Regions from separate parts of the Blautia sp. HCP3S3_C4 genome, predicted to be linked through region 2. Evidence: riboswitches for the same ligand, from Rfam matches in the RefSeq annotation. Region 2 holds a riboswitch; each other region holds the start of a gene.
The links. A riboswitch is a leader RNA that binds a small molecule or an ion and turns the genes downstream of it on or off. The one in region 2 is predicted to bind cobalamin.
Positions count from the first base shown of each region.

Region 1 (10,439 bases), on a different contig from region 2:
ACTACATTCCAAAAATCCAGTAAAATCAAGCCTTCCAAGTTACCTAAACGATAATTATTGCTGTTCAATATTATGCTATTTATCCCGGAAGTATTTTTGCTTCCGGGATTTTATTATGTTATAGGAAATTACTCCGTAATGTTCCTATAACATAATAAAGCCCTCCGGGCAGGATTCTTTCTTGTGCATGAAAAAGATAGTGGATTTTTCAGAATAATATGTGTATAATGAAGCAAAATGTGAAAAAATAAGGGAAAAGAGAGGAAGAAAAAGTGGAAAAAAGAATTATTCAGGTAGAAGACAAGGTGCCTGCAAAGCTGCTGATCCCGCTTAGTATCCAGCATATGTTTGCCATGTTTGGTGCATCTGTACTGGTTCCGTTTCTGTTCGGGATCAATCCGGCCATCGTACTGCTGATGAACGGTGTGGGAACTTTACTGTTTATTTTGATCACAAAGGGAAAAGCTCCGGCCTACCTTGGATCAAGCTTTGCTTTTCTGTCACCGGGAATTCTGGTCATGACAAAATTCGGATACCAGTATGCACTGGGTGGATTTGTAGTTCTTGGCATTGCTGGTATGATCCTGGCGCTGATCATTGGAAAATGTGGAACCAAATGGATTGATATTGTGCTTCCCACAGCTGCAATGGGACCGGTAGTTGCACTGATCGGTCTGGAGCTTGCCGGAAGTGCTGCAAGTACAGCAGGACTTCTTGACGATAAGATAGATATGAAAAATGTGATCGTATTTCTGGTAACACTGGGAGTTGCAGTGTTTGGACAGATTCTGTTTAGAGGATTCTTATCAGTGATCCCAATCCTGATCGCAATCATTGCAGGATATGTGGCAGCAGTTCTCTGCGGAATCCTGGATTTTACAGCAGTAAAAGAGGCTACATTCTTTGCGCTGCCTAATTTCCAGCATCCGAAATTTAATCTGGAAGCGATTTTGACAATCTTCCCGGCACTTCTTCTGGTAACATCCGAGCATATCGGACATCAGATCGTAACCAGCAAGATTGTAGGGAAAGATCTGCTGAAAGAACCAGGCTTACATCGTTCTCTTTTTGCAGACTTCTTTTCTACAACTCTGTCTGCATGTATGGGTTCTGTACCCACAACTACTTATGGTGAGAATATTGGTGTTATGGCCATGACAAAGGTTTACAGTGTGCAGGTAATCGGAGGTGCGGCTGTTCTCTCTATCTGCTGTTCCTTCCTTGGAAAACTGGCAGCACTGATCAATACCATTCCCGGTCCTGTAATCGGAGGAATTTCTTTCCTACTCTATGGTATGATCGGTACATCAGGACTTCGTATGCTGGTAGATAATAAGGTAGATTACGGTAAATCCAGAAACCTGACACTGACCTCTGTTGTATTTATCGTAGGTCTTTCCGGAATCTCCCTGAATCTGGGAAATGTAAAACTGACAGGCATGGTACTGGCATGTGTTGTAGGTATGGCACTGAGCCTGGTGTTCTATATTCTGGACAAGCTACATCTGACAAATGATCAGTGATATTGGATAACTGATATATAAATGAACGAAAACCTTCGGGCAGGAATGTCCGGAGGTTTTTGTGTATAACAGTATAAAACAGTTGACAACAGTTATGCACTGTTATATACTGTTTACAGATGGAGGAGAAACATATGCATATAATAATCAATAATTCATCCATGGTACCTATTTATGAACAGATCATAGACCAGATTAAGTCTGCGATTATCAGAGGAGAGTTACAGCCGGACACTGTATTACCTTCAGTACGCAGTTTGTCAAAGGAACTGAAGATCAGTGCCCTGACTGTGAAGAAAGCCTACGACAATCTGGAAGAAGAAGGATTTACCGTCACTGTTCATGGAAAAGGAACCTACGTTGCAGCCACAAATAAAAACCTGATGAGGGAAGAACAGCTCAAAGAAGTAGAACATGATCTGGAGCAGGCAATCATGAAGGGCAGAAGATGTGGACTGAACGATGAGGAAATCAGAAATCTTTTTGAAATGATCATGGAGGACTAAGACATGTTGAAAATCAGTCATTTGCAGAAACATTACAGAGGTTTTTCGCTGGACTGTTCTATGGAAGTACAGCCTGGGATGATTACAGGACTTATTGGAAGAAATGGTTCCGGGAAATCCACCACATTTAAAGCTTTGCTCGGCTTGATTCATCCGGATGGCGGAGAGATAGAGGTCTTTGGGAAAAAGGCAGAAGAGCTTAAGCCGGAGGATAAGCAGAAACTGGCAGTTGTTTTTGCAGATTCAGGCTTCAGTATGTATCTGACAGCAGCGGGCGTGGCAAATATTATGAAAAGCATATATCCGGATTTTGACAGAGAGAAATTCCTGCAGCAGTGCAGAAGATTCAATCTGCCCACAGACAAGAAAATCAAAGAATTTTCCACTGGTATGAAAGCAAAGTTTAAAGTACTGGCAGCATTAAGCCATAAGGCAGAACTGCTGATTCTGGATGAGCCCACAGTTGGTCTGGATGTGATCGCCAGGGATGAGGTGCTGAACATGCTGAGAGAATATATGGAAGAAAATGAAAGCAGTTCTATTCTGATCAGTTCACATATTTCATCAGATCTGGAGAGTCTTTGTGACGATTTTTATATGATCCATGCCGGAAAAATTATCCTTCATGAGGATACAGATGTACTGCTGTCAGATTATGCAGTTCTTAAAGTTTCAGAAGAAGAGTACGAAAAACTGGATCAGCAATACCTTATTAAGATTCGGAAAGAAGCTTATGGATACAGGTGTCTGACAAACCAGAAACAATTTTATATGGAAAATTATCCGGATGTTGTAATTGAGAATGGAAAGATTGATGATCTGGTAGTGATGATGGAGGAACAGGTATGAAGGGATTATTTGTAAAGGATATAGAACTGATGAAACAGCAGAAACAGTCTTTTATCCTGGTTATTGTAATGGGAGTCATCCTGAATCTGGCAGGAAGCGGGAGCGTCAGTTTTGCTATAGGATATTTTATGATTGCCACAGCAATTTTTGCCATTACGACTATAAGTTATGATGAGTTTGATAATGGTCTTGCATTTCTTATGACCTTGCCGGTTACCAGAAAACAGTATGTGGCGGAGAAATATCTGCTGGGAGCAGGGCTTACGGCTGCAGCGTGGGGAATTGAAGCAATAACGGGAGTGATCTGTAAAGGTGTGGCAGAGCTTCAGGGGTGCCTGAGTGAGAAAATTATTGACACTCTGATATACATTCCACTGGCGCTTCTTATGTTGTCAGTATCGCTCCCGCTTGTAATACATTTTGGAGCAGAAAAAGGACGTTATATTGCAATGGTCATGTGGGCTATTATAATTGCCGTAGTTTATATTCTGATAAAAACAATGGGACTTTCAGCAGACGCAGTCGGTGCATGGCTGAATGGACTGAAATGGGGAATGGTATTGGCCGGAGTTGTATTATTTACAGTAATTGTATATATGGGATCTTTTTGGATTGGTGTCCGGCTTATGGAGAAGAAAGAATTCTGATGTGTCTCGAATATGGTTGTAATTATAAAAGCAGTGTGCTAAAATTATATCAGCGTAATTGAATAGCTGTTAAGTGAACATTATCATACGCAGATTTTGTGTATGATAATGTGAGAGGGAATCAGGTGAAATGCCTGAACGGTTGCGGCCACTGTATACAGAAAAAAAGCGGGATTGTAATATGTCATTGCATAAATATGTGAGAAGGCGGAATCCGGCTGTCAGAGAGTATCTGGAAATATTTCTGATACAATATTCATGAACTGCTGAAGCATGGATGTTGTATCAGTTTTTATTTTATGGGAACTTTCTGTGATCTGTGAGTCAGGAAACCTGCCTGACAGCGTAAAGAAGGAGCTTCCGTAAAAAGTATCCGTTATTCTTATCACTTCTATTTTACTTTTTCTGAAGTCTCATCTTTTCGGTTACACGAACAGGTAAATAACATATACGAAAAGAGAGGAAGTCAAATGAAAAACAGGTATTTATCCACAAGAATCATGGCAATTATGATGGCAGCAGCTATGGCAGTTTCCGCAGCTCCGGCAGCTTTTGCAGCAGAGAGAGCAGACTCTGAGACAATCAAAGAGGACAATCAGCCGGCAGCAGATGCAGACTCTGATACACAGGAAGATGCAGACGCACAGGATTCAGCAGATGCAGATAAGACAGCAGACGCAGAAGGTACAAAGACAGAATATCCTCTGACCATCACAACCTATGATTATGATGGAAATGAAATCGAAACAACCTATGAAAAGGCACCGGAGAAAGTTCTTGCTGTATATCAGGGAAGCATTGAAACCATGCTTGCACTTGGCCTGGAAGACCGTCTGGTAGCTACTGCAGGTCTTGACAATGAAGTTCCGGATGAACTTAAAGATGCATTTTCAAAAACAAATTATCTTGATGAATTTACCCCATCCCTTGAGACTGTAACGATGTTGGAGCCAGACATGATCTTATCCTGGAGCTCCCTGTTTTCTGATAAAAATCTCGGAAATGTAACAGACTGGATTGACAAAGGCTGCAACACTTATTACAACACAAACACACGCCCTGACGGAGACAGAACTCTGGAAAATGAATTTACAGACATCTTAAATCTTGGAAAGATTTTTGATGTACAGGACAAAGCACAGGCAATCGTAGATGATGCAAAGGCAGTGATCGATAAAACTCTTACAGCAACAGCAGATGTAGAAGAGAAACCAAGCGTAATGGTTCTGGAACCTCTTGGAGAAGATATCACAAACTATGGTGCAAAGAGCCTTGGTGGAGATATGGTAACACAACTGGGTGCGACTCTGGCAAACCCGGATGCTTCTACAGCAGGAAAAGAAGATATCATTGCAGCAAACCCTGATGTGATTTTTGTTGTATACATGCCATATGCAGGTGATGATCCGGAAACTGTAAAAGAAAGCCAGCTTGCCGTTATCAAGGATGACGAAGCACTTCAGAGCCTTGACGCTGTAAAGAACGGTCGTGTTTATCCGATCATGCTCAGTGAAATGTACGCAAGTGCAACACGTACACAGGATGGTATTGAAACTTTCGCAAAAGGATTATATCCGGATGTGAATTTTGACTGATTGAGGACATAACAGTGAAAGAACAGGTTTCACAGACAAAAAAAGGCAGTGTGCTCAGGACATCCATGTATGTGGCAGTTCTTATCGGGCTTGCGGCATTTTTGATTTTTTCCATTCTTGCAGCAATCACTTTTGGAAATGCAGATCTGTTACTGAAAGATGTTTACAGTGTCATTGCATATAAATTGTTTCATATCAAAAGCCTGTCCGCCTATGCAGAAGGCGCAGTTCACGATGTTGTGTGGCTGATCCGGCTGCCCAGAGTCCTGCTGGCTCTGGCAGTTGGAATGGCTCTTTCCGTCTGTGGCGTAGTTATGCAGGCGATTGTCCAGAACCCACTGGCAGATCCGTATGTACTTGGTATTTCATCCGGTGCATCCTTTGGTGCAACACTGGCGATCATGCTTGGAGTTGGTGGATTTCTCGGTGGAAACTCAGTTGGTGTTACTGCATTTATTGGTGCAATGGTCACTTCTTTTGCAGTAATTGCCATTGCAAACATGGGCGGAAAAGCTACTTCTGCCAAACTGATCCTTGCCGGAATGGCTGTCAGTGCGGTATGTTCTGCTTTTTCCAATTTTGTTATCTATATCACCAATGACAAAAATGCAGCAACAGAAGTAATGAAGTGGACGATGGGAAGCCTTGCAGGCGCAAGCTGGAGCAGAGTAGGTGTAATGCTTCCTGTTACATTGATCTGTGTAATTATTTTCTGGACGCAATATCGTAATCTGAATCTGATGCTGTTAGGAGATGATGTATCGATCACACTGGGAACTGATTTGCACAGGCTGAGAACTTTTTATCTGATCGTTGCTTCTGTAATGATTGGGTTTGCAGTATATTGTGCGGGTGTGATCGGCTTTGTAGGACTTGTGATCCCTCATGTGATCAGAATCCTGTTTGGAACAGACCACAGAAGATTACTGCCATTAAGTGCACTGCTTGGTGCATCATTCCTGATCTGGTGTGATGTGGCATGTCGTGTGATCCTGAAGAATTCTGAGATGCCGATCGGTGTGCTGGTATCCATTATCGGTGCTCCATGCTTTATTTATCTGCTTGTGCGGAAATCCTATGGATTTGGAGGTAGTAAGTAATGAAAATCACTACAGAAGATATTCAGGTTGGATTTCACGCCAGACAGATACTGAAGGGAATTTCCATAGAGTCAAAGGATAAGGAACTGGTAGGGATCATCGGACCAAACGGAAGCGGAAAATCTACATTATTAAAATGCATCTACCGTATCCTGAAGCCAGATGCAGGTGCCGTTTATTTGGACGGCGAAGAACTCCATTCCATGAGCGTAAAAAGCTCCGCCAGAAAAATGGCAGTTGTGGCACAGCACAATTACTACAACTTTGATTTTACCGTACGGGAAGTCGTGTTGATGGGACGTGCACCTCATAAGAAAGCATTGGAACGGGATAATGCAAAAGATTACCGGATTGTTGAAGAAGCACTGAAAACGGTACAGATGGATGCATTTGCGGATCGCACATTTTCTACGCTGTCAGGTGGAGAGCAGCAGAGGGTTATTCTGGCAAGAGCACTTGCACAGCAGACACCTGCACTGATCCTTGATGAGCCGACTAACCATCTGGATATCACACATCAGATCATGCTGATGGAACTGGTAAAGAAACTTAACGTAACTGTAATATCAGCTATCCATGACCTGAATATTGCGGCGGCATACTGTGATAAGATTTATGTATTGAAAGATGGTGTGCTGGAAGGATATGGAACTCCACAGGAAGTACTCACTCAGGAGCTGATCAAAAGGATTTACCAGGTAGATTCGGAAGTGGTAAATGACAGCCGCGGGAAGATGCATATTTTATTTTTATAATATGAGAATTGACAGGCCAGAGTCAGAAAAAATTTTGACTCTGGCCTGTTGTATATGGAGGAAAAAGATGAATAAGATAGGAATTTTAACGTGTATTCATTCTAATAATGTATGCGCCAGAGTCGGATGCCTGGCAGCATTTCAGAACAGAACTGATTTCTTTCAGGATTATCCGGAAGATACCTGTCTGGCAGCAATGATGACCTGCAATGGATGCAAAGACGCCAACCCGACAGACCCCATAGAAGACAAAGGAATCCTGGAAAAGATAGACAGACTGGTCAGCGAAAAGATCAGTGCCATCCACGTAGGTGTCTGTCGTCTTCCGGATGGAAAGCATGAATGTCCAAGGATGACACAGATCTGCAATATGATAGAAGAACGTGGAATCAAAGTGATCAGAGGAACACATAAAGAATAAAAAAGTTTCTATACAATTTATAAAATAAAAAGAATATAAAATGCCTTGAAAATAAGAGTAAGTAATGCTAACATAAGTATAAAGCATATTTCTCTTATATTTCAAGGCATTTTTGCCGTCTGATTATTCTAATCTCAATTCAGAAATCCATGCTTTTAATTCCAGTTAATTATGAAAAGCAGGAGCTGAGAAGTGATAAGAATAGCACAAAATGTTCTTTGACTCCTGCGGAAAACAGGAGGTATTGCCAATGGCAAAAAGAAAGAACAAAAAAATTACTGTGAAAAGAAACCGATTGAAGGGTTATTAGCAACTAAATATAAATTATAAAATTATATAAGAACATGTTGAGTTTTATAAGATATTAGGGTGGAATATTATTGAAAGGAGTTGATACTTTGAGTAAATATTATTCTATACATGAATTTTCAAAAATTATAGGCGTATCTGCCCAGACATTACGAAATGGGGATGCCAATGGAAAACTTCATCCGCATCATACTACAGTAAGTGGCTATAGATATTATTCTGATGAGTAACTCAACCAGGTAATAAATGTAAAGCCTAAAAACCGCATTACAATTGGATATTGTCGCGTTTCAAGCCATAAACAGAAAGATGATATGGAAAGACAGATTGATAATGTTAAGACATATCTTTTGGCAAAAGGACAGCCATTTGAGGTAATAAGTGATATCGGTTCCGGGATTAATTATAAGAAAAAAGGACTTCAGGAATTGATCAGGCGAATATCTCAAAATCAGGTTGAAAAGGTTGTTGTTTTATATAAAGATCGGCTATTACGATTTGGTTTTGAGCTGATAGAATATATCGCTTCACTTTATAATTGTGAGATTGAGATTATTGATAATACTGAAAAATCCGAACAGCAGGAACTTGTTGAGGATCTGGTTCAGATAATCACAGTATTCAGTTGTAAATTACAAGGAAAACGAGCGGATAAAGCTAAGAAACTTATCCGTGAACTGATACAGGAGGAAACAGATGGTAAAAGCCATAAAAGTAATGTTGATACCAAATAATGTACAGAAAACTAAGATGTTTCAGTACGCAGGTGCTTCAAGATTTGCTTATAACTGGGCTTTGGCCAGGGAAATAGAAAACTATGAAAAAGGTGAAAAATTCATTTCAGATGCAGAACTCAGAAAAGAATTTACAAAGCTTAGACATTCTGATGAATATGCATGGTTACTGAGTATTTCAAATAATGTAACCAAACAGGCGATCAAAGATGCCTGTACTGCTTATAAGAATTTTTTCAAAGGTTTGCAGAAATTTCCAAGATTCAAGTCAAAAAAGAGATCAATGCCGAAGTTCTATCAGGACAACGTTAAGATACGATTCAGTAATACCCACGTTAAATTTGAAGGCTTTTCCTCCAGCAGGAAGGCAAATAAGCAAAAAATGAATTGGGTAAGACTTGCAGAACATGGAAGGATTCCGACAGATGCTAAATATATGAATCCGCGAATATCCTTTGACGGATTGAACTGGTGGATCAGCGTATGTGTAGAATTTCCTGACTGCAGGGAAACACTTAATGATGACGGAGTCGGCATAGACTTGGGAATCAAAGATCTGGCGATCTGTTCTGATGGAACTAAGTATAAGAACATCAATAAGAGTCAGAAAATAAAGAAATTAGAAAAACAGAAACGCAGATTACAGCGTAGTATCTCTCGTTCTTACGAGAAAAATAAAAAAGGAGAAAGTTACTGTAAAACAAATAATGTAATCAAAAAGGAAAAACTTTTATTAAAACGAAATCACAGATTAACAAATATCCGTAAAAATTATTTAAATCAGACCATATCGGAGATCGTAGATCGAAAACCAAGATTTATATGTATTGAAGATCTGAATGTCAGCGGAATGATGAAAAACAGACATTTATCCAAAGCAGTTCAGGCACAGGGGTTTTTCCGGTTTAGAAAACAGCTTGAATATAAGTGCAGCGATAAAGGGATCCAGCTTATTGTGGCTGATCGGTTTTATCCATCATCAAAGCTTTGCAGCTGTTGTGGAAACATCAAAAAAGATCTGAAGTTATCTGACAGAGTTTATAGATGTGCGTGTGGGAATATGATTGACAGAGATTTCCAGGCATCTATAAATCTCAAGACTTATGGAGAAAAATTTGCAGGTTGACACTGAAACGTTAATGCAAATATGTACGGATACGTTAGTCCGGAATTTACGCCTATGGAGAGTACAAGAACTTGTGAGTAGATAGATATTTATATCATCAAAAGCATACTCGTTGAAGTAGGAATGAAACATAGAAGTTTATAACTTTTTTATAAGTTTTCAGTAACGGTAGTCGCTATGAGTATATTTGAATATAACGAGGAAGAGGAAAAAAGAAAACTCAGGAAAGCTGAGTATGAAGCTGGTATGGCAGAAGGAGTAATGAAAACTAAAAAAGAAACAGCAATTTCATTGGCTGAAATGGGATTATCCGTGCAGCAGATTACTCAGGGAGTAAAAGTAGAAGAAAAGACTGTATATAAGTGGCTGAATGAAAAAAAGAATATGAAAACCACATATTAAAAATAATGGAAGCGGAGTCCACATTAACTGTAAATGTGGACTCTTTTGGACTAAATGAACACATAAAAACACAACCCTATTGGATTTATCTATATCAGTATGTTAAAATAATTAATTGATAAAGGATTTTAACAGATGAAGCGATAAAAGAATAACTACTGATTTTATAAAGAAAAAGGAGTTTTTAAATATACTATGGAGAAACTTGTTATTGGTATCCTTGCCCACGTAGATGCAGGTAAGACTACGTTGTCGGAGGGAATTTTATATTTAACGGGAAAAATCCGTAAGCTGGGGCGGGTGGATCATAAGGATGCGTATCTGGACACCTATAACCTGGAACGGGAACGAGGAATTACGATTTTTTCCAAGCAGGCGGAGTTTGAACTGGGAAACAGGGGGATAACTCTGCTGGATACGCCGGGACATGTGGATTTCTCAGCGGAAATGGAGAGAACACTTCAGGTTCTGG
Region 1 is NZ_JBQHWF010000007.1:38,909-49,347, reverse strand. It holds gene uraA (uracil permease) at 273-1,523, shown strand; gene ACTNC6_RS08100 (GntR family transcriptional regulator) at 1,658-2,029, shown strand; gene ACTNC6_RS08095 (ABC transporter ATP-binding protein) at 2,033-2,878, shown strand; gene ACTNC6_RS08090 (ABC-2 transporter permease) at 2,875-3,525, shown strand; cobalamin riboswitch at 3,604-3,880, shown strand; gene ACTNC6_RS08085 (ABC transporter substrate-binding protein) at 3,996-5,120, shown strand; gene ACTNC6_RS08080 (FecCD family ABC transporter permease) at 5,135-6,220, shown strand; gene ACTNC6_RS08075 (ABC transporter ATP-binding protein) at 6,220-6,975, shown strand; gene ACTNC6_RS08070 (CGGC domain-containing protein) at 7,043-7,396, shown strand; partial or broken gene ACTNC6_RS08065 (IS607 family transposase) at 7,795-8,439, shown strand; gene ACTNC6_RS08060 (RNA-guided endonuclease InsQ/TnpB family protein) at 8,402-9,565, shown strand; gene ACTNC6_RS08055 (hypothetical protein) at 9,743-9,967, shown strand; gene ACTNC6_RS08050 (NYN domain-containing protein) at 10,163-10,439, shown strand, end outside.
Region 1: another riboswitch for cobalamin. It lies ahead of ACTNC6_RS08085 (ABC transporter substrate-binding protein); the one in region 2 lies ahead of ACTNC6_RS01140 (cysteine-rich small domain-containing protein).

Region 2 (10,439 bases):
TTCGGTCCTTCAAATACAATACATCTGATATTTGCCGGCGCCTGTACACCGATCATAGAAAGAAGAGTCTTTGCATCACGGCCTACGCATTTACGGTTCAGTTTACCGCCTGCAAGAACAACTGATGTCAGCTTATCCTGCTCTTCCTTGGATGCAAGATAGCAGTCATTTTCGCTTACCAGGTAATGCATCAGTTCATCTACAATAGAAGATACTGCAACAATTTCCTTCTCAGCAATACATGGAAGGTTATTGTCAAATGTACATCCATTTACAATGTCCTGAGCTGCTTTACGGATATCTGCGGTCTCGTCAACCAGTGCCGGCGGGTTACCTGCTCCGGCTCCGATACCACGTTTACCAGAAGAAAGCACTGCAGTTACTACACCAGGGCCACCTGTTGCTACGATCAGATGAATATCCTTATGCTTCATCATAGTGTTGCTTGTTTCCAGAGTAGGTTTTTCAACTGTAACTGCGATATTGTCCGGGCCACCGTTTTCCAGAGAAGCCTCGTTCAGCAGATTGATCGCATAAATAGATGTTTTGACAGCTGCAGGATGAGGATTAAATACAACTGTATTTCCGCCTGCAAGCATACCCATAGTGTTGCACAGTACTGTCTCACTTGGATTTGTACACGGAGTAATGGCTCCGATCACACCAAAAGGTCCCATCTCAACAAGAGTCAGACCTCTGTCTCCTGTCCATGCAGTAGTTGTAATATCTTCTGTTCCAGGTGTCTTATCAGCAACAAGAATATGTTTCAGGATCTTATCTCCTACATTTCCCATTCCTGTTTCCTCAACACCCATACGTGCCAGAACTTCTGCATTATCTTTGATTTTTTTACGAATACAGGTAATAATTTTCTCTCTCTGATCCATGGACATCTTCTTAACGATCTGCTGAGATTTCTTCGCAGCCTCGATAGCATCATTCATATCTTTGAAGATTCCATGTTTACCGGTCGGAGCGTCTGCAATCTGCATCTTTGCCATTACTTCCTGTACAATTGACTGTACCATGTTCTCATTAATTGGCATGAGACTGTCCTCCTTAATCATTCAAATATTTATTTCATTCCCAGCTGTTCCATTACTCTTTTTGTGATCTCAGCAACTACCTGTGCATCGTTCTGTGCAGGAGTTTCTTCTGTACATCCACAGTCACCGCCAACAAAATCATACTGATATCCAGGGAATTTTTTGAATTCGCCGCCATCATGACATGCTCCGCCACAGTTATGGCAGTTCATACCGCCCTTGTTCTGGCAAAGGTTTGCCGGATGTTTACCAGCCATACCGAATTTACGACGGATTTCATACAGTTTCTTAATATTCTTCTCATCGAATTCCTTCGGGCCACCCAGTAATTTACTCTGATACAGAAGCTGTGCATAGAATTCTACAGATTCCATTTTCATGTAAGCTGCATTCAGGTCTGTGCTCCATGTCAATGCTCCGTGGTTTTCAAGAAGAACTGCATCAAAATATGGAAGATATTTTTCAAGATTGTCCGGAATCTCCATTGTAGAAGGTGTACCATATTCAGCGATCGGAACGCATCCAAGAGCGATAACTGCCTCTGGCATGATCGGCTGTGTAAGCGGAATACCTGCAATTGCAAAAGATGTTGCATATATAGGATGTGCATGTACAACAGATCCTACATCCGGTCTCTTCTCATATACTCTCATATGCATCTTGATCTCGGATGATGGTTTGAATCCCGGATTAGCCTGGATCACATTACCCTGGGCATCAACTTTACAGATAAACTCTGGTGTCATGAAGCCTTTGGAAACACCTGTTGGTGTGCAAAGGAATTCATTGTCATTTAATTTTACGGAGATATTTCCGTCGTTAGCTGCCACCATGTTGCGGTTGTAGATTCTTCTTCCGATGTCACAGATCTGTTTTTTGATTTCAAATTCGTTTACCATGCTCATTTTCCTCCTTAAGGCATTTGGTTCTTTGACGTTTCTTCACTGATCATAACATAATCCGCATAAAAAGTCAAGAGAACAGCGTTGTTTTGTGTTGTTTTTCACATCTTTTCTGTGTTGTTTTTGTTTGTTTTATATTTATGTGGATTCTGGATTCCACATATAATATTTATTTTTATCCTCCGATCTGGCAGTCAAGTGCGCAGACAGCATGTACCGCTTTTTTAAGGGTTTCCATATGCTCTTTTGTCGGAGGTTCGATATCTCCCATGAGATAGGGTCTTCCAAGGCCTTCATATTTATCCTGTCCTAATCTGTGGTAAGGCAGAAGATGTATCTTATCCACTCCGGGAAGAGTTGACGCAAATCTGGCAATCCCCTGAATCTCCTCTACCGTATCATTAAAAGTAGGAATTACCGGCACCCGGATCACCAGGTGAGTCTTACCTGAAACAGCAACCTTTCTGGCATTCTCCATCATCAATTCATTGGATTTCCCGGTAAAGGCTTTATGTTTTTCATGGTTTGTGTGCTTAATATCCATCAGATAGGTATCCAGATAAGGAAGGATCGCTTCTATGGTCTCCCAGGGTGCGCAGGCCATACTCTCAATTGCTGTAGTGATTCCCCGTTCCTTTGCTGCACGGAGCAGATCCCTGGCAAAATCAGGCTGGCACAGGCACTCGCCTCCCGAAAGCGTCATACCGCCCCCCGAACGATAGTAATAAGGCCTGTCCCTTTCCACCTCTTCGATCATCTCTCTGACTGTAGCGTCATAACCAATCACCTTATTTTCTCCCAGAACCTTCATATTCTGAATTCTGTATTCCTGGGATTCCGGGTTACAGCACCATTTGCATCTGAGCACACAGCCCTTCAGAAAAACAATAGTTCTTATTCCAGGTCCGTCATGGATAGAATATCGCTGGACATCAAACACCCTGCCCTTTGTATCCAAACAGTCCATGTTTTCCCCTCTCTGTTAAAATCCCTGCTCTGTACGGCGGATAATATCATCCTGCAGAGATCTGGAAAGTGTTGTAAACAGTGCACTGTAGCCAGCCACACGTACGACCAGATGTTTATACTTCTCAGGATGTTCCTGTGCATCCAGCAGAGTTTGTCTGTCAACTACATTAAACTGCATGTGCATGCCCTTCTGGTCAAAGTAGGAACGGATCAGTGCCACAAATTTCTCAAGTCCCTCCCGTCCTGAAAGAGCAGACGGATGGAATTTCTGATTAAACAAGGTTCCATTGGATACAATAAAATGATCCAGTCTTGCAACAGAAGATGCTGCTGCTGTCGGTCCCTTTACATCCTTGCCTGCTGACGGAGAAACTCCATCTGCCACAGGAGTATGTGCATATCTGCCGTCAGGAGTAGCTCCTGTCTGTCCGCCCAGCGGAACATTTGCAGATACCGGATAAAGTCCTGCCTGGAACTGTCCGCCCCTTGGATTCTTATAATTCTGAAGAGGCTTGGTATATGTATAGGCAACCTCTCTGGCAAAATAGTCAACCTCCGGAATGTCATTTCCGAATTTCGGAACCTCATCGATCATGTCGTGGATTTCTTTGAATCTGGAAAGCTTATCCGGTTCCGGCTTCATGCCGATCAGACTGTTAAGCACTGCAGCCGCTGTAGATGCATCCACATTCCGTCCTGCCGCCTTCATAGCCTTCAGGATCTCTGTTCCAATATCTCCGGCAGACTGGGCATCCAATCCTTTATCGTAGTTCCATATCAGTGCTTCTTTCAGCTCTTTCATGGAAATCTTCTTTTCATCATAAACCAGCTGGCGTACTGCAAAAAGACCATCTGCCATATTTGCGACACCAAAGCCCTGTGGTCCTGTGAAATTATAAACTGCACCGCCTTCCTGAACGGATTTGCCTTTTTTCAGGCAGTCATCCACCATACAGGAAAGGAATGGTAGCGGACATCTCTCCGCATGTGCCACATCAATGGCATTATCCGCATTTACAAGAAGTGAAATACAATATTCCATCTGTTTCTTGTAAGCATCAAAGAATTCCTCAAAGGTGTTCATCTGAGTCACATCGCCGGTAGGAATACCCACCATCTCACCCTTGTCCATACCATTGGAGAAAACAAGCTCCAGCGGACGGCACATATTGAAGAATGCAGCATCATGCCAGCCTTCTGTCTTACCTGCTTTCTGCGGTTCCACACATCCGATAATGTTATAGTCACGGGCATCTGCCAGGGAAAGTCCTCTGTTCTGCAATGCCGGAATGATCACCTCATCATTGTAATATGCCGGCAGTCCGATTCCTGTTCTGGTAAGCTCTGCAGCCTTGATCAGGAATTCATGAGGGGAACCGTTCCACACTCTTACAGAAAGGGAAGGCTGAGGCAGTCTTACATGCATGGAAGCCTGAATGCACATAATAGAAAGATCATTTGTCACATCTTCCCCTTCACTGTTCTGACCACCTGCGATCAGGTTCTGGAAAAGGCTGTAACCTGCAAATCCCTCTGCTGATGCCGCATCACGGCATTTATTCAGATCATTCAGTTTCACCCAGATACAGTCCATCAGTTCCTGTGCGTACTCTCTGGTGAGAGCACCTCTCTCCACATCCTTCTTATAATATGGATACATATACTGATCAAAACGTCCTGGAGAAATAGAGTGGCCACTGGATTCCATTTGTAACAGTTGCTGTATAAACCAGAATGACTGGCAGGCTTCATAAAAGCTGTCTGCACCCTTTCCCGGTACTCTGCTGCAGTTTGCAGCAATCTGAAGCAGTTCCTGTTTTCTGACAGGATCTGTACACTGTGACGCCATTTGCTCTGCAAGCTGTGCATAGCGATGTGCATAATCAATCACTGCCTGGCAGCTGATCAGTACAGCTTCCAGAAAATGAGATTTGCGGGCATAATCACCATCACCTACATTGCATTTTTTCAGTTCTTCCCGGGTTTTCTCCATAATACCCTCGAAACCGATTTCCAGTACCTCCCAGTATTTTACAGTAACATGTCCTACGCCATTATAGAAATAATTTCCAGGTGTAAAGATATTATGTTCGATAGCCTTAATGGCTTCCGGTGCCATATAGGAAGTAGCAAGTTCACTGGTTGTTCTTCCCTTCCAGTATTTATCTGCTTCCAGCAGATCAGCTTTAGTCTGCTCTGCAATATCAAATGGGTCAGCTGTTCTGGTAGCAACTGTGTCCAATTCAGCCTCCAGCCATTCATAGGAAAATTCCGGGAAGGTCTGACATCCTCTGGGAGCAATGGTACTGCTTCCTACAATCAATTCATTATCGCGGATGATAATCGGAATATGATGCAGAATATGTGCAAATGCTTTGGCCCTACGGGTAATGATCGGTTCGCCTTCCGTCTCCTTATAAGATTCCGTCAGAAGCTTCGCTCTGGAAGATTCAATCACCGGCATATGCTCATAAAGAGCATCTACCAGCTTCTGGATTCTCGGAGATTTGGGAATATCTGATGTTTGAAATTTTTCCATGTTTCTCCTTTCTCATGAAAGAGGAGTTTTTATCTTCGCATTGCCATTCCCGGCGCTCAGACAAATTTCTTTCACTTTTTTTCATGTACTCATGTAAAACCATTATACCTCATTCGCCTCATAAGGTCAACAAAAAACAACATATTTCAAACTGTTTCTATGTTGTTTTTTGTTTGAATTGTTTGTAAAATTTAGTTGTTTTTATTCCGAACCCCAATTGACAACCTTTCTTCTTTCTGTCATAATTGTTATATATATTTTTTCAGAATATCTCTGCAAAACAGTCATTAATTTTATTTAAAAGGGGATGATCCTTACGTATCTTGCAGATATCCATACACATTCCATTGCAAGCGGACACGGTACTTCCTGCACAATTTCCGATATGGCAAAAGAAGCCGGACGCAAAGGCATGAAGCTTCTGGGCATCACTGATCACGGTCCCGGTACTCTTGCTTCCGGCACATCTTCTTATTTCCGCGGGTTGCCATTCTGCCCCAGAAAGCGTTTTGGTGTAGAAGTACTTTATGGCGTAGAACTCAATATTCTGGACATTCAGGGACATGTAGATCTAAGTGATGAGCTGTTGTCTAATCTGGACTACGCTATCATAAGTATGCATGGCCAGAACTACAGATCCGGAACTGTCAAAGAGAATACTCTTGCATACCAGAATGCAATGAAGTATCCTGCCGTAAAGGTTCTGGGCCATTGTGATAACCCGGCTTTTCCGGTGGATTACGATGCACTGGCTTATACAGCCAGCAGAGAAAATGTAATTTTTGAAATCAACGAAGTCTCACTGACTCCCGGCGGATACCGCGGTGACACCAGGGCAAATAACGCAGAAATCCTTCGTTGCTGCCTTAAATATCAGCTTCCCATTGTTTTATCCAGCGACAGCCATGGAAAAGAGCATGTAGGAGATTTTACCTATGCAGCAGAGTTCGTTCACCAAACCGGCTTTCCCGAATCATTGATTCTGAACAATCAGATTCCCAGACTGAAGGTATTTCTTCAAACCCGTTAGTTGTTTCCAATATGTGTTCATACCATTTCTTATGCAGGTATACAAAAAAAGATCATCAACAGATATTTCTCATATAAATATCCATTGATGATCTTTTTTATTTTCACCGGTCAGCCAGCCTTACTGCTGATCTGCACGCATTTTCTTCATCAGCTCAGCCAGTTCCTGATATTTCCCGGTCACATATCCATAGTTCTTTCTCTTATGAGGAAGCTGACAGTTGGTACAGTCCTTCAGCCCACTGTCTGTATATCGAAAATTCCCACCGCATTGATCCCCCAGTGCATATAAAGGGCAATAACAAAACAAACAGTTAAAATCCTCAGGATCTGCTCCCTTATGGCAGGGAAAAAACTCACATTTTTTATGACTGAAAAAAGAATACTCTTTATCTTCCCAATATGGTTTTTCCATATCTTATTCCCTTCTTCCAAATAGGCAGACAACAGATCAATCTATGATTTTCTCCATAATAAAGAGGGAGCGATGCTACTCCGGGGTAGAAGATTAATCCGTTCATGAGTGCGCGGAGGGAACGAATATTTCCGAAGTAGTATCGCCTGCCATTTAATCATGTATAATTCATAAAGAACAGGCGCATTCCATAAAAAATGTCTGCCTTCGAAAAAGCAGACAACGCTCCGAAGCTGCGGATTCAACGGAGTTGGTTGTTACACTTTACACGGAAGTTTAACCTCGCCATACTAAGCAGGTTTCCTGGCTCCAGGCTCATCGCTCCTCTCTCCTTCTCATGCTATGGCACAATGGATCTGCGAGATTTGCTCCTCTGTTACAGTGACCGGATCGCTCAGGTTTCTCACCTGATTCCCTCTCTCTGTACTGTATAAATAACAGTATCAGCACTTAATATGTTCTATATGGAATTATACTGTCCTTATAATAGCATCACTGTTAGAGAATGTCAACTATTTGTCAAAGTTTTTCAGAAACTTTTTTATATACTTTTTAAAAATTTTTTCAAATAAAAAACCAGGCAACAACACATATGGACGTCACCCGGTCTTTCCTCATTATTTTTTATCGGATATAATCTTTTGCAGATTATACAAGTCTTCTTACTGATACAATTGTTCTGTATGCAGCGTTGTCGCTGATCTTAATGCCGTCTACAGAGTTGGATGCATGTACAATACGTCCATTTCCCATATAAATTGCCACATGGCCGCCATAACAGATCAGATCACCTGGCTGCGCATCTGCGTAAGATACTTCTGTTCCACAATTCTGCTGTTCATAAGAAGTTCTCGGAAGGCTTACTCCAAAGTTGGCATATACACTCTGTACAAATCCAGAACAGTCTGCACCACTTGTAAGACTTGTTCCTCCCCATACATATGGATTTCCCACAAACTGTGTAGCATAATCCACTACAGAAGAGCCTGAGCCTGAACCAGAAGAAGAATTGTCAGAATCAGAAGACTGTTCTTCTTCATAATCTTCCTTTGATACTGTATTGTCAGAATCAATAACATTGCCATACTCATCATATTCCACATCCTCACCGGACTGTGCATTATCAATGACATTGCCATCTTCATCATATTCTACATCGTCTGATCCCTCATAGTTATCTTCGTCTGTATCCTCATCTGTATTTTCAACCGGATTTCCATCCTCATCATACTCTACATCTTCTGAGTTTGCAGCTTCCTCTGCTGCAGCAGCTTCTTCTGCCGCCTGTCTTGCAGCTTCTTCCTCTGCCTGACGTCTGGCCTCTTCCTCTGCCGCAATACGCTCTGCTTCCAACTGCTGGATCTCTGCTGTCTGCTCTGCCAGAAGATTTGCATATTCTGTTGCCTGCTGCTGTGCATATGCGATTTCATTTTCATAATCAGCAGACTCAGATTTTTTCTGATCAATCTGGTACTGAAGAGTATAAGACTGCTCTTCATAAGAAGATTTCATCTCTTCCAGCTCTGCCTTATCAGACTCATACTGTGTTTTTAAATTATTTACTTCATCAATGGTCTTCACATATTTGTCCAGATTTTTTCTGTCCTGTTCATACATCTGCTGGGTATTCTCAGCTCGTGTAAGAAGATCACTGAGATCTTCGGAATTCAACATCATCTGGAACCATGCAGAATCACCACCCTGCTCATACAGACACTGGATACGCTTCTTCATACTCTCGTACTGCTTATCTCTGGCTTTCTGCGCTTTTGCAAGATCCTGTTTTGTTCTGATGATATCAACCTCTTTATTGCTGATATCATTTTTAAGAGTATCGATGGAAACCATAACATTAACAAGATTGGAATCCAACTCTGAAATTTCACTCTCAAGCTGTGCTTTTGCATTTGCCAGTTCATCCATGCGGGAATATGTGGCATCAAGCTGTTGGCTTGTAATCGCCTGTTCTTCTCTTAAATCATCTTCTCTGGAAGCGCTTACGCTTACGGCCTGTGATGCAGTCATAAGCAGTGCTAATGTAAGACATACAATTTTTTTCTTCATGGTCTCTCGTCCTCGTAACCTTTTATTTCTTTTTATGTAATAGTTTCGTAATATTTATTTTAAGTCTTATTCATATTAACACATCATTTCCATGAATGCAAGGATTTTTTATAAATTATTTTAAATTTCCGTAACATTTAGTAATGTTTACGCAAAAAAGCAGCCGTCCCAACGGACAAGCTGCTTCTTTCATTTCATATTGAATTTGAATGCATCTCTCAATTTCTTAACTGAAAAGATCTGCCAGAATCTGATCTGCGGTCTTGCTCAGATATCCATCCGGATCAGAAAGTGTATTTCTGTTCCATCTGAAATAGTTTCCGTTACGGCTGTAATTACCGCTGGATGTGTGATATGCAGAACCATATTTTGCATATCCCGGATATCTGGACATATATTTCTGTGCCAGTGCAATTGCCTGACTTCCATACGTTCCATTCGGTGTAGGAGTTCCTGCGATCTGTACACCTGCATTTGGTGTAGAATGAACAATTACAAGACTCTTATCACTGCACTGTCCCAGAACAATCCATACATGGCCTTCATTATAACCAATATCACCAGGTTTGAATGTCCAGTCGGATTTTGACAGATCAGACTGTGTAAGAATGCTTCCCCAGCCTCTTGCCTTATAGGTAGATCCAACTTCACCGGAAACAACTGTATATCCGCTTCCAACTCCTGACTTCGTCTGCATCACCTGATATGCAGCCCAGCCAACAAAACCGGAACAGTCAAAACCTTTTGCTCTGTTTTCAGTACTCAGGTCTCTGTAATTATTATAATTATAATCTGCAGTCTGACTGTTATAGAAAGCAGTCATGGTAGGACTAAGTCCCTTACGGGTAGAATCATTCCATCCACCACCCCATACATAAAGGGCTTTTCCTACCGGAAGCAATGCTCCCGCAAGATAATTCTTAATCGTCTTACTTCCGTTTGATTCCGGAGTGATCAGCAAAATACCGTTGGAATCAAAAGTATATTTCTTACCGTCAATGGTAACCTGGCCTGTTGCCATTTCACCGGTCTTAGTATCAAAATAATATTTATTATAATTAATGGTCTGCCAGCCTGTCGCCATCTTACCGCTTTCTGTGCTGAAATAATAGTTCTTACCATCAATCTTCTGGAAGCCCTTTGCCATGATACCATCATCTTCTTCGAAGAATCTGGCTTCACCTTTTGTATTTTTTGCCCATCCTGTCAGCATGTAACAGGCACTTGTAAAATATCTGGTGTTCTTTTTGCTGTCTGTCAGAAACTCTTTACATGCAGCAACGCCACTCTTACTGTAGAAATAATATTTCTTTCCCTTCAGTGTCAGCCACTTAGTCTGCATAAATCCAGTAGACTCATCGAAGTATCTCTTTTGTCCCTTGGAGTCTGTCAGCCAACCGGTCATCATGATTCCGGCGCCTTTGCTGAAATAGCGCTTTCTTCCCTTGCTGTCTGTGGCCCAGCCCTTTACCTGT
Region 2 is NZ_JBQHWF010000001.1:239,412-249,850, reverse strand. It holds gene ACTNC6_RS01165 (aldehyde dehydrogenase family protein) at 1-1,046, opposite strand, end outside; gene ACTNC6_RS01160 (class II aldolase/adducin family protein) at 1,076-1,945, opposite strand; gene ACTNC6_RS01155 (glycyl-radical enzyme activating protein) at 2,124-2,915, opposite strand; gene ACTNC6_RS01150 (glycyl radical protein) at 2,931-5,456, opposite strand; gene ACTNC6_RS01145 (phosphatase) at 5,764-6,486, shown strand; gene ACTNC6_RS01140 (cysteine-rich small domain-containing protein) at 6,607-6,900, opposite strand; cobalamin riboswitch at 7,177-7,369, opposite strand; gene ACTNC6_RS01135 (C40 family peptidase) at 7,549-8,964, opposite strand; gene ACTNC6_RS01130 (N-acetylmuramoyl-L-alanine amidase family protein) at 9,191-10,439, opposite strand, start outside.

Region 3 (10,439 bases), on a different contig from region 2:
ATGCAGATGCAGAGCTTCTGGCAATGACAGTGGAGTGCCTGTTGGCTGCAGGTCTGACTGAGTTTCAGATCAGTGTGGGACAGGTGGATTATTTCAAATCCCTTCTGAAGGAGGCAGAGCTTAATGCAGAGGCTGAAGAACGTCTCCGTTCCCTGATCTCCCAGAAAAATGCCTTTGGTGTGGAGGAGTTTGTAGAAGAACAGAAATTAAAGGAAGGCATAGCAAAAGCTTTTGTGGAGATCCCACAGATGTTTGGTTCCACAGAGGTTCTGGAAAAAGCCAGAAAGCTGACCAACAATGCAAGGGCTCTGGAGGCAGTAGCCAGACTCCGTGAGATTTATGAAATCCTAAAAATTTATGGATACGAAAAATATGTTTCCTTTGATTTCGGCATGCTGAGCAAGTATCAGTATTATACAGGTATTATTTTCCAGGCCTATACCTATGGAACCGGAGAACCTATGATCAAAGGCGGACGTTACAACGGGCTGATGAAGCATTTTGGAAAACCTGCCGCATCCATTGGCTTTGCCATTGAGGTAGACAACCTGCTTCTGGCTCTTTCCAGCCAGAAGATCATTTCCGAAAAAGAAGAAAAACCAGAAGTGATCCAATATGGACCGGCAGACCGGACCGAAGCCATTGCAAAAGCCCAGAAGCTCCGTGCAGAGGGACACAGCGTGGCATTACGCTTGAAAAAGGAGGCCAGATAAATGAGATACCTGACATTTGCCCTTACAAAGGGCAGACTAGCCAATAAAACAATGGATGTACTTGAAAAAGCCGGAATTACCTGTGAGGAGATCCGGGACAAGGATACCCGTAAGCTGATCTTTGTAAACGAAGAACTGAAAATGAAATTTTTCCTGGCTAAGGGTCCGGATGTACCTACCTATGTAGAGTACGGTGCAGCTGACATCGGAATTGTGGGAAAGGATACCCTTCTGGAGGAAGGCCGCAAGCTGTATGAGGTTATGGATCTGGGCTTTGGCAAATGCAGAATGTGTGTCTGCGGTCCGGAAAGCGCCAGAGAAGTACTGGAGAATAACCAGCTGATCCGTGTGGCAACCAAATACCCAAACATTGCCAAGGATTACTTCTATAATAAAAAGCACCAGACGGTAGACATTATCAAATTAAATGGTTCTATTGAGCTGGCACCTATCGTAGGCCTGTCCGAAGTGATCGTAGACATTGTAGAGACAGGAAGCACCCTCAGGGAAAACGGTCTGAAGGTATTGGAGGAGGTATGCCCTCTGTCAGCCAGAATGGTAGTAAACCAGGTAAGCATGAAAATGGAAAATGAGAGAATCCGCAAGCTGATCCACGACTTGCGTAAAGTCCTGCAGGAGGAAAATAAAAATGCGTAAAGTAACATTAACCAAAGAATCTACCAGAGATATTCTGGGAAATCTGCTGAAAAGAAGCCCTAATAATTACGGAAAATTTGAATCTGCAGTAGCAGAAATTCTGGCAAAGGTAAAAAGTGAAGGGGACGAAGCCCTTTTCGCCTATACAAAGCAGTTTGACAAGGTAGAAATCAATAAGGACACCATCCGCGTTACAGAAGAAGAGATCAAGGAAGCTTATGACACCATTGATCCTGCACTGCTGGATGTGATCCGCAAGGCACTGGTAAATATCCGTACCTACCATGAAAAACAGATCCAGAACAGCTGGTTTACAAGTACCACAAACGGAACCATGCTGGGACAGAAGGTAACTCCCTTAAACCGCGTAGGTGTTTATGTTCCAGGCGGAAAGGCAGTTTATCCTTCCTCTGTACTTATGAATATTGTGCCTGCCAAGGTTGCAGGAGTACCCCATATTGTAATGACCACCCCTCCGGGAAAGGACGGCAAAGTATGTGCTTCCACACTGGTAGCAGCAAGAGAGGCCGGAGCAGATGAGATCTACAAGGTAGGCGGAGCCCAGGCAGTGGGAGCTCTGGCTTATGGTACAGAAAGCATTCCAAAGGTAGACAAAATTGTAGGCCCTGGAAATATTTTCGTAGCTTTGGCAAAGAAAGCAGTATATGGCTATGTAAGCATTGACTCTATTGCAGGTCCAAGTGAGATCCTGGTATTGGCCGATGAAACTGCCAACCCACGCTATGTGGCAGCAGACCTTCTTTCCCAGGCTGAGCATGACGAGCTGGCCTGCGCCATCCTGATCACTACCAGCCGGGAATTTGCAGACAAGGTTGACCAGGAGGTAAAGGGCTTTGTAGAAGTTCTCTCCAGAAAAGAGATCATCCAGAAGTCCCTGGATAACTTCGGCTACATACTGATCGCAGAGGATATGGATGAGGCTATTGAGGCAGCCAATGAGATTGCACCGGAGCATATGGAGATTGTTACAGCCAACCCCTTTGAGGATATGATGAAGGTTAAGAATGCAGGAGCTATTTTTATCGGAGAATACAGCTCTGAACCTCTGGGAGATTATTTTGCAGGACCAAACCACGTACTTCCCACCAACGGAACTGCCAAATTCTTCTCCGCCCTTTCTGTAGATGACTTTGTCAAGAAATCCAGCATTGTCTATTATTCCAAAGCTGCACTGAGGGACATCCACAAGGATATTGTCCAGTTTGCAACATCTGAACAGCTGACTGCACATGCAAACTCCATTGCAGTACGTTTTGAGGAAGAAGAAAACTAATCAGAAGGAGACATACAATGGCCAGAGAAGCTTCGGTAGAGAGAAATACAAAAGAAACACAGATGAAATTAACGATCAGCCTGGACGGAACCGGATGTTCTCATATTGAGACAGGCGTAGGATTTTTTGACCACATGCTGGACGGCTTTACCAGACACGGACTTTTTGACCTGAACGTAAAAGTAAAGGGAGATCTGCAGGTAGATGACCACCACACCATTGAGGACACCGGAATTGTACTGGGAACAGCATTAAAAGAGGCAATCGGTGACAAAAAGGGCATAAAACGCTACGGAAGCTGCATCCTTCCTATGGATGAATCCCTGGTGCTCTGCGCCATTGACCTGTCCGGCAGACCCTATTTTGCCTGGGATGCAGAGTTTACCGCTGACCGGATCGGAGATATGTCTACAGAAATGGTGAAGGAGTTTTTCTACGCTGTTTCCTATTCCTGCGGCATGAACCTGCACATCAAAGTCTTAAGCGGTGGCAACAATCATCATGTAGCAGAAGCCATGTTCAAAAGCTTCGCCAAGGCACTGGACGCAGCTACCTCCTATGACCCACGGATCACAGACGTACTTTCCACAAAGGGAAGTCTGGCATAAAGGAGGCACATATGAATAAGAAAATCCATCCTGCACAATCTGAGGAGAAGGCCTTTACCTGGGCAGATTTCAAGCTGAACAGCGACGGAATGGTACCAGTGATCGCACAGGACTATGAGACTGGTGAAGTACTAATGCTGGCTTATATGAATGAAGAGGCCTACAATACCACTGTGGAGACAGGAAAAATGACCTACTGGAGCAGAAGCCGCAATGAACTGTGGACCAAGGGTCTGACCTCTGGACATCTCCAATATGTGAAATCCCTTACCCTGGACTGCGACAACGACACCATCCTGGCAAAAGTAGACCAGGTAGGAGCTGCCTGCCACACCGGAAACCGAACCTGCTTTTTCAAACCACTGTACCAGGGTTGAAAATGTCTGAAAAATACGAAACGATTTTTGGTAATTTTCGTCTTATTCTTGACAATCTGTAAAATTTGTGGTAAAAAAAGAGTATCCGAATTGAATATGTGCAAGAGTTATAACGTTAAGGTTACATCCTAATGGATGTGCAAAAGGGAATCCGGTGAGAATCCGGAACGATACCGTCACTGTGTAAGGGAGCTGTTTTTCAGAACCACTGGTTTACCGGGAAGGGAGAAGCAGCGATGAACGAAGTCAGGAGATCTGCCTTAGCGTGGAATTTGGGGTCTGCGGTTTACAGTACCTTTGTTCTCATGACTTACATAGTTCTTATCGTATCCTGCCGGATGTTTATGTTATGTCCGGTATTTACGAAATCCGATACAAACCGTGTATAATGAGAAAAGTAACAGCTGCAGAGATGCGGCTGTTTTTCTTTGCATACATCTGTCCGGAAATATTTAATTATTAAAAGAGGATAAACACCATGAAAAGAAAATCTATGTTAGCCTTATTGTTAGCAGTATCAATGACTTGCTCTATGACAGCAGCTACCGGCACAGTTGCATTTGCTGAGGACGCAGCTACAGAAGAATCCGCCGATGACGCAGCTGCTACAGATGACGCAGAAGCTACAGATGATACAGCAGCTGATGCTGCAGAAGCTACAGATGATGCTTCCGCAGATGCTGATGCTTCTTCCGATGACCAGAAGGCAGCTGATGAGGTTGGCGCACTGATCGATAAAATCTATGTTCAGGAAAGAACAGACACAACAGATGATGACTGTAAGGCAGCCAAAGAAGCATGGGATAAGCTGACAGATGCACAGAAAGAACTGGTAACAGGTGAAAATGCAGATCCTGACTACTTCGGACGTGACACAGGAGATGCTTCCAAGGATGATCCTCGCAACCAGGATGAAATCGGTGAAAACGAGCTTTTAGTAGTAAGCTTTGGTACATCCTTTAACGACAGCCGTGCAGAAGATGTCAAAGGTATTGAGGATGCACTGGCAGCAGCATATCCGGACTGGTCTGTAAGAAGAGCTTTTACAGCACAGATCATCATCAACCATGTACAGGCAAGAGATAACGAAGTAATCGACAACATGCAGCAGGCACTGGACCGTGCAGTAGCTAACGGTGTTAAGAACCTGGTTGTGCAGCCTACTCATCTGATGCATGGTGCTGAGTACGATGAAATGACAGAAGCAATTGATGGATACAAAGATAAATTTGAATCTGTAGCAATCGCAGAGCCAATGCTTGGTGAAGTTGGCGATGACGCTACCGTGATCAACGATGACAAGAAAGCAGTTGCCCAGGCAATTACAGATGAAGCCTGCAAGGTAGCCGGATTCGATGATATGAAGGCAGCCGCAGATGCTGGTACAGCATTTGTATTCATGGGACATGGTACTTCCCATACAGCAAATGTAACCTACGACCAGATGCAGACACAGATGGATGATCTTGGATTCACAAACGCTTTCATCGGTACTGTTGAAGGTGAACCGGAAGATACCGCATGCGATAAAGTAATTGAAAAGGTAAAAGAAGCAGGATTCAAGAATGTAATCCTTCGTCCTCTGATGGTTGTTGCAGGTGACCATGCAAACAACGATATGGCCGGCGATGATGAAGATTCCTGGAAGAGCCAGTTTGTAGCATCCGGAGATTTCGACAGTGTTGACTACCAGATCGAAGGACTTGGAAGAATTGCAGCAGTAGAAGATCTGTATGTAGCTCATACAAAAGCAGCAATCGACTCCCTGGGAGCAACAGATAATGCAGCTGCAGATGAGAACGCTGAAGCAGCAGATGATGAAACTGCATCAAAAAATGAAGCAGCAGATGAAACAGCAACAGAAGAAGCAGATGCTGAATAATCAAATTAAATAAAATCAGGCCTGACGGATAACCGGTACAGGCAACAGAATCTGCCCGGATACTTGCAATAGTTTCCGGGCAGATGTATTATGTAGATATTAAGTCTGAGGCAAAGTCTGGGACGGATACATTTTACCCAGACATTTTATGTAACAGACAGGTAACAGAAAGGAAGACATTATTATGAAAAGACGTTCATTCGTATTATTTTTATCTGCTCTGACCATGTCAGCAGCTTTGATCGGTACCAGCCCTGTACTGGCAGAAACAAAAGAAACCACAGAAGCAGCGGACAGCAAGGAGACAGATGTCAAAGACGCAGATACCAAAGACAGTGATGCCAAGGATACTGCAGACTCCGCAGTTCTGGAGGATGGGGTTTACACAGCTGAGTTTGATACAGACAGCAGTATGTTCCATGTAAATGAAGCCAATGACAAAAAGGGAACCCTTACTGTAAAAGACGGCAAAATGACAATCCATGTGAGCCTGGTATCCAAAAAGATCGTCAACCTCTTTGCTGGAACTGCAGAAGATGCTGCCAAAGACGGAGCCGAAATCCTTGATCCTACCACAGATACTGTAAAATACAGTGACGGAATGACAGAAGAAGTATACGGCTTCGATATCCCTGTACCTGCCATTGATGAGGAGTTTGACGTTGCCATTCTTGGAGAAAAAGGAAAATGGTATGACCACAAGGTCAGCGTCAAGGATCCTGTAAAGGATGACTCTGCAGAAAGCAGCGATGCCGAAGATTCCAAAAAAGAGTATACAGGTAAGAAAATAGCAGATCTTGGTGTTGAGGACGGAGACTATACTGCAGAGGTAACTCTCACAGGCGGTTCCGGCAGAGCCACCGTGGATTCTCCTGCAGCCATCAGCATCAAGGGCGACAAGGCTACAGCTACCATCGTATGGAGCAGCCCGAACTATGACTATATGATAGTGGATAACCAGAAATACGAGCCTGTAAACAAGGACGGTAATTCCACCTTCGAGATCCCGGTAAGTGCTTTCGATACAGAGCTGGCAGTAACTGCCGATACCACAGCCATGAGCACCCCTCATGAAATCGACTATACCCTGAACTTTGATTCCTCTACATTAAAGGAAGCAGATAAGAAAGCAGAAAAGTAAAAATCATCAAGAATAAACGAAAGCAAGAAATACAGAATAATTATGAAAAAATATCTACTATACCTATTCACAGCCATTACTCTGCTCTGTGCCTGTACCTTCACCGTACAGGCTGCAGCAGAGGACAAGACCCCGGCAGAGCTCCCGGGTCTGACCTATGACCACAGTATGGAGCTCAGCTATGCCCAGGAATTCAGTGTAGACTATTATAACGACGGATATACACTGATCACCATTGTGGATGAGGGACAGTACCTGCTGGTACCAGAGGGCAAAGAAGCCCCTGAGGGACTGGACAAAAACATAACAGTACTGCAGCAGCCACTGGACAATATTTATCTGGTAGCAACCTCAGCCATGGATCTTTTCCGGGCTATTGACGGCATCGACAATATCCGTCTTTCAGGCACCAAGGAAAATGGCTGGTATATCCAGGAAGCCAAAGATGCCATGGAAGCCGGCCATATGATCTACGCAGGCAAATACAATGCCCCGGATTACGAACTGATCCTGAACGAAGGCTGCGATCTGGCTATTGAGTCCACTATGATTCATCACAACCCGGAAGTACAGGAGAAGCTGGAACAGTTCGGCATCCCTGTGATGGTAGAGCGCTCCAGCTATGAGCCCCATCCTCTGGGCAGAACAGAATGGATGAAGCTTTATGCAGTCCTTCTGGGCAAGGAGGATGTGGCAGAGAAGGTATTCAAGGAACAGACCGACAAGCTGGACAAGGTTCTGTCCTCTGATGACAAGGATACCGGCAAAACCGTAGCTTTCTTTTACATCAATTCCACAGGTGCAGTCAATGTGCGTAAAAGCAATGACTATGTATCTGAGATGATCCATCTGGCCGGAGGCACCTATGTACCTGATACCGGTGAAAGTGACAATGCCCTGTCCACTATGAACATGCAGATGGAAGAATTTTACGCCAAGGCAAAGGATGCAGATTATATTATCTACAACAGCACCATTGACGGAGAACTGACCTCTGTCAGTGAACTGCTGGCAAAAAGCGAGCTGCTGGCAGATTTCAAAGCAGTGAAAGATGGCAATGTATGGTGTACCGGCAAAAACCTTTTCCAGGAAACCACAGGGCTGGGAACCATGATTGAGGACATTCACACCATTCTCACCACAGAGGATGATTCACTGGATGAATTAAACTATATGCATAAACTTAAATAATTGCAGGAGTAAGAAACCTATGAACGACAGAAAACGCACAGCCCGGTACGGCTTTGCCTTTATTATCCTGGCAGTGCTGCTGGTGATCCTTTTCATATGGAACGTAAATGCCGGCAGCATCCCACTGTCAGTGGGAGAGATCCTGAATATCATATTCAGGCATCAGGGAACAGATACCGCTTACAATATTATATGGGAAATCCGTCTGCCCAGGATCCTGGCTGTCATCATCCTGGGAGGAGCCCTGTCCGTATCCGGATTTCTCCTGCAGACCTTTTTCAATAACCCCATAGCCGGCCCCTTTGTACTGGGAATCTCCTCAGGAGCCAAGCTGGTAGTGGCAATGCTTATGATCTTTTTCCTTAGCAGAGGCATTTCCATGGGATCCGCAGCCATGATCGTTGCAGCCTTTATCGGCTCCATGATCTCCATGAGTTTTGTCCTGCTGGTGGCAAAAAAGGTCCACAATATGTCCATGCTGGTCATCAGCGGTGTTATGATCGGATACATCTGTTCTGCCATCACGGATTTTGTGGTCACCTTTGCAGATGACTCCAATATTGTCAATCTCCATAACTGGTCACTGGGAAGCTTCTCCGGTATGTCCTGGGGAAATGTGAAAGTTATGGCGGCAGTAGTGATCCTGGCCATGATCATCGTATTTTTCATGTCAAAGCCCATCAGCGCTTATCAGCTGGGGGAAGTCTATGCCCAGAATATGGGAGTAAATATCAAGCTTTTCCGCATCGGACTGATCCTTTTATCCAGTGTGCTGTCCGCCTGTGTCACAGCTTTTGCAGGCCCTATTTCCTTTGTGGGAATCGCAGTGCCCCATATTGTGAAAAGCCTGTTAAAAACAGCCAAACCATTGTTAGTGATCCCTGCATGCTTTATGGGCGGTGCAGTATTCTGCCTGTTCTGTGACCTGATCGCCAGAACAGTATTTGCACCTACAGAGCTCAGCATCAGCTCCGTAACCGCAGTGTTCGGCGCACCGGTGGTTATTTACATTATGATTCACAGACAGAAGAGGATATAAGACTATGGAAAATACAAATAAATCCTATTTTTTTCATACAGACCAGCTTACTGTAGGCTATGAGGGCAAGCCTCTGATCAGGGAGATCAATATCCAGCTGAACAAAGGGGAAATCCTTACACTCATAGGTCCTAACGGTGCCGGCAAATCTACTATCCTCAAAAGCATTACCAGACAGCTGGCAACCATCAGCGGTACTGTCTATCTGGAACAGCAGCAAATGGCCCGCATGTCCAACAAAGAGGTATCCAGAAAGCTGGCTGTAGTTCTCACGGAACGCATGCGGCCGGAGCTTATGACCTGCGAGGATATTGTTGCAACCGGACGTTATCCTTATACAGGTACTCTGGGAATTCTTTCTGCCTCAGATAAAGAGAAGGTCAGAGCAGCTATGGAGACCGTCCATGCCTGGGATCTGAAGGACAGGAATTTCACAGCCATCAGCGACGGCCAGCGTCAGAGGATCCTTCTGGCCAGGGCAATCTGCCAGGAGCCGGAGATTATCGTACTGGATGAGCCCACTTCCTTCCTGGACATCCGCCACAAGCTGGAGCTTCTCACCATCCTGAAAAAAATGGTACTGGAAAACCAGCTTACTGTGATCATGTCCCTCCATGAACTGGATCTGGCTCAGAAAATTTCTGACAAAGTGATCTGTGTACACGGAGAATATATAGAAAAATACGGTACACCTGAAGAAATTTTCACTTCTGAATATATCCGCAGACTCTACGGAATCACCAAGGGAAGCTACAATGCCTCCTTCGGCTGTGTGGAAATGGAACCACCTACAGGTAAACCACAGGTATTTGTCATTGGAGGAAATGGCAGCGGCATCCCCGTATACCGCAGACTGCAGCGTCTGGGAATCCCCTTTGCAGCAGGAGTACTCCATACCAATGATGCAGACTATCAGGTGGCCAGCGCACTGGCAGGAACCGTAGTGGCAGAGAAGCCTTTTGAGATCATTTCTGATGAAAACTTTGAAAAGGCCCTGCAGATCATGGGAGAGTGTGAGGCAGTACTCTGTCCACTTACAGACTTCGGAATAATGAATGAAAAGAACAAAAAACTGCTTGCAAAAGCCAAAGAAACAGGTAAGCTCCGGGAATCCTGAAGGACTCCGGAGCTTTTTTCTTGCTATTTGTACTTCAACGTGATAGAATAAATTCCGATATTTCCATCGGACAAATCGTAAATATCTGATCCGGTGTAGAATTAGAATATGAATAACGAGATAGGTTTGACTCGAGTATGTTTGAAAAATGCTTTCCACAAGATGTGCGTCACAATTTGTGGGAATGATTTTACAAACACGCTCCAATTTAGACAGGGAGGAATAAAAAATGTGTGGAATTGTAGGATATACAGGTAACACTCAGGCAGCGCCAATTCTGCTCCATGGTCTCTCCAGACTGGAGTACAGAGGCTATGACTCAGCAGGAATAGCAGTCCGTGACGGCGACAAAAATACAGAAATCATCAAAGCAAAGGGCAGACTGAAGGTTCTGGCAGAGAAAACCAACGATGGAGAATC
Region 3 is NZ_JBQHWF010000006.1:147,937-158,375, forward strand. It holds gene hisZ (ATP phosphoribosyltransferase regulatory subunit) at 1-713, shown strand, start outside; gene hisG (ATP phosphoribosyltransferase) at 714-1,370, shown strand; gene hisD (histidinol dehydrogenase) at 1,363-2,664, shown strand; gene hisB (imidazoleglycerol-phosphate dehydratase HisB) at 2,682-3,272, shown strand; partial or broken gene hisI (phosphoribosyl-AMP cyclohydrolase) at 3,329-3,649, shown strand; cobalamin riboswitch at 3,751-3,926, shown strand; gene ACTNC6_RS07765 (sirohydrochlorin cobaltochelatase) at 4,128-5,531, shown strand; gene ACTNC6_RS07770 (hypothetical protein) at 5,716-6,672, shown strand; gene ACTNC6_RS07775 (ABC transporter substrate-binding protein) at 6,715-7,863, shown strand; gene ACTNC6_RS07780 (FecCD family ABC transporter permease) at 7,883-8,902, shown strand; gene ACTNC6_RS07785 (ABC transporter ATP-binding protein) at 8,907-10,019, shown strand; gene glmS (glutamine--fructose-6-phosphate transaminase (isomerizing)) at 10,249-10,439, shown strand, end outside.
Region 3: another riboswitch for cobalamin. It lies ahead of ACTNC6_RS07765 (sirohydrochlorin cobaltochelatase); the one in region 2 lies ahead of ACTNC6_RS01140 (cysteine-rich small domain-containing protein).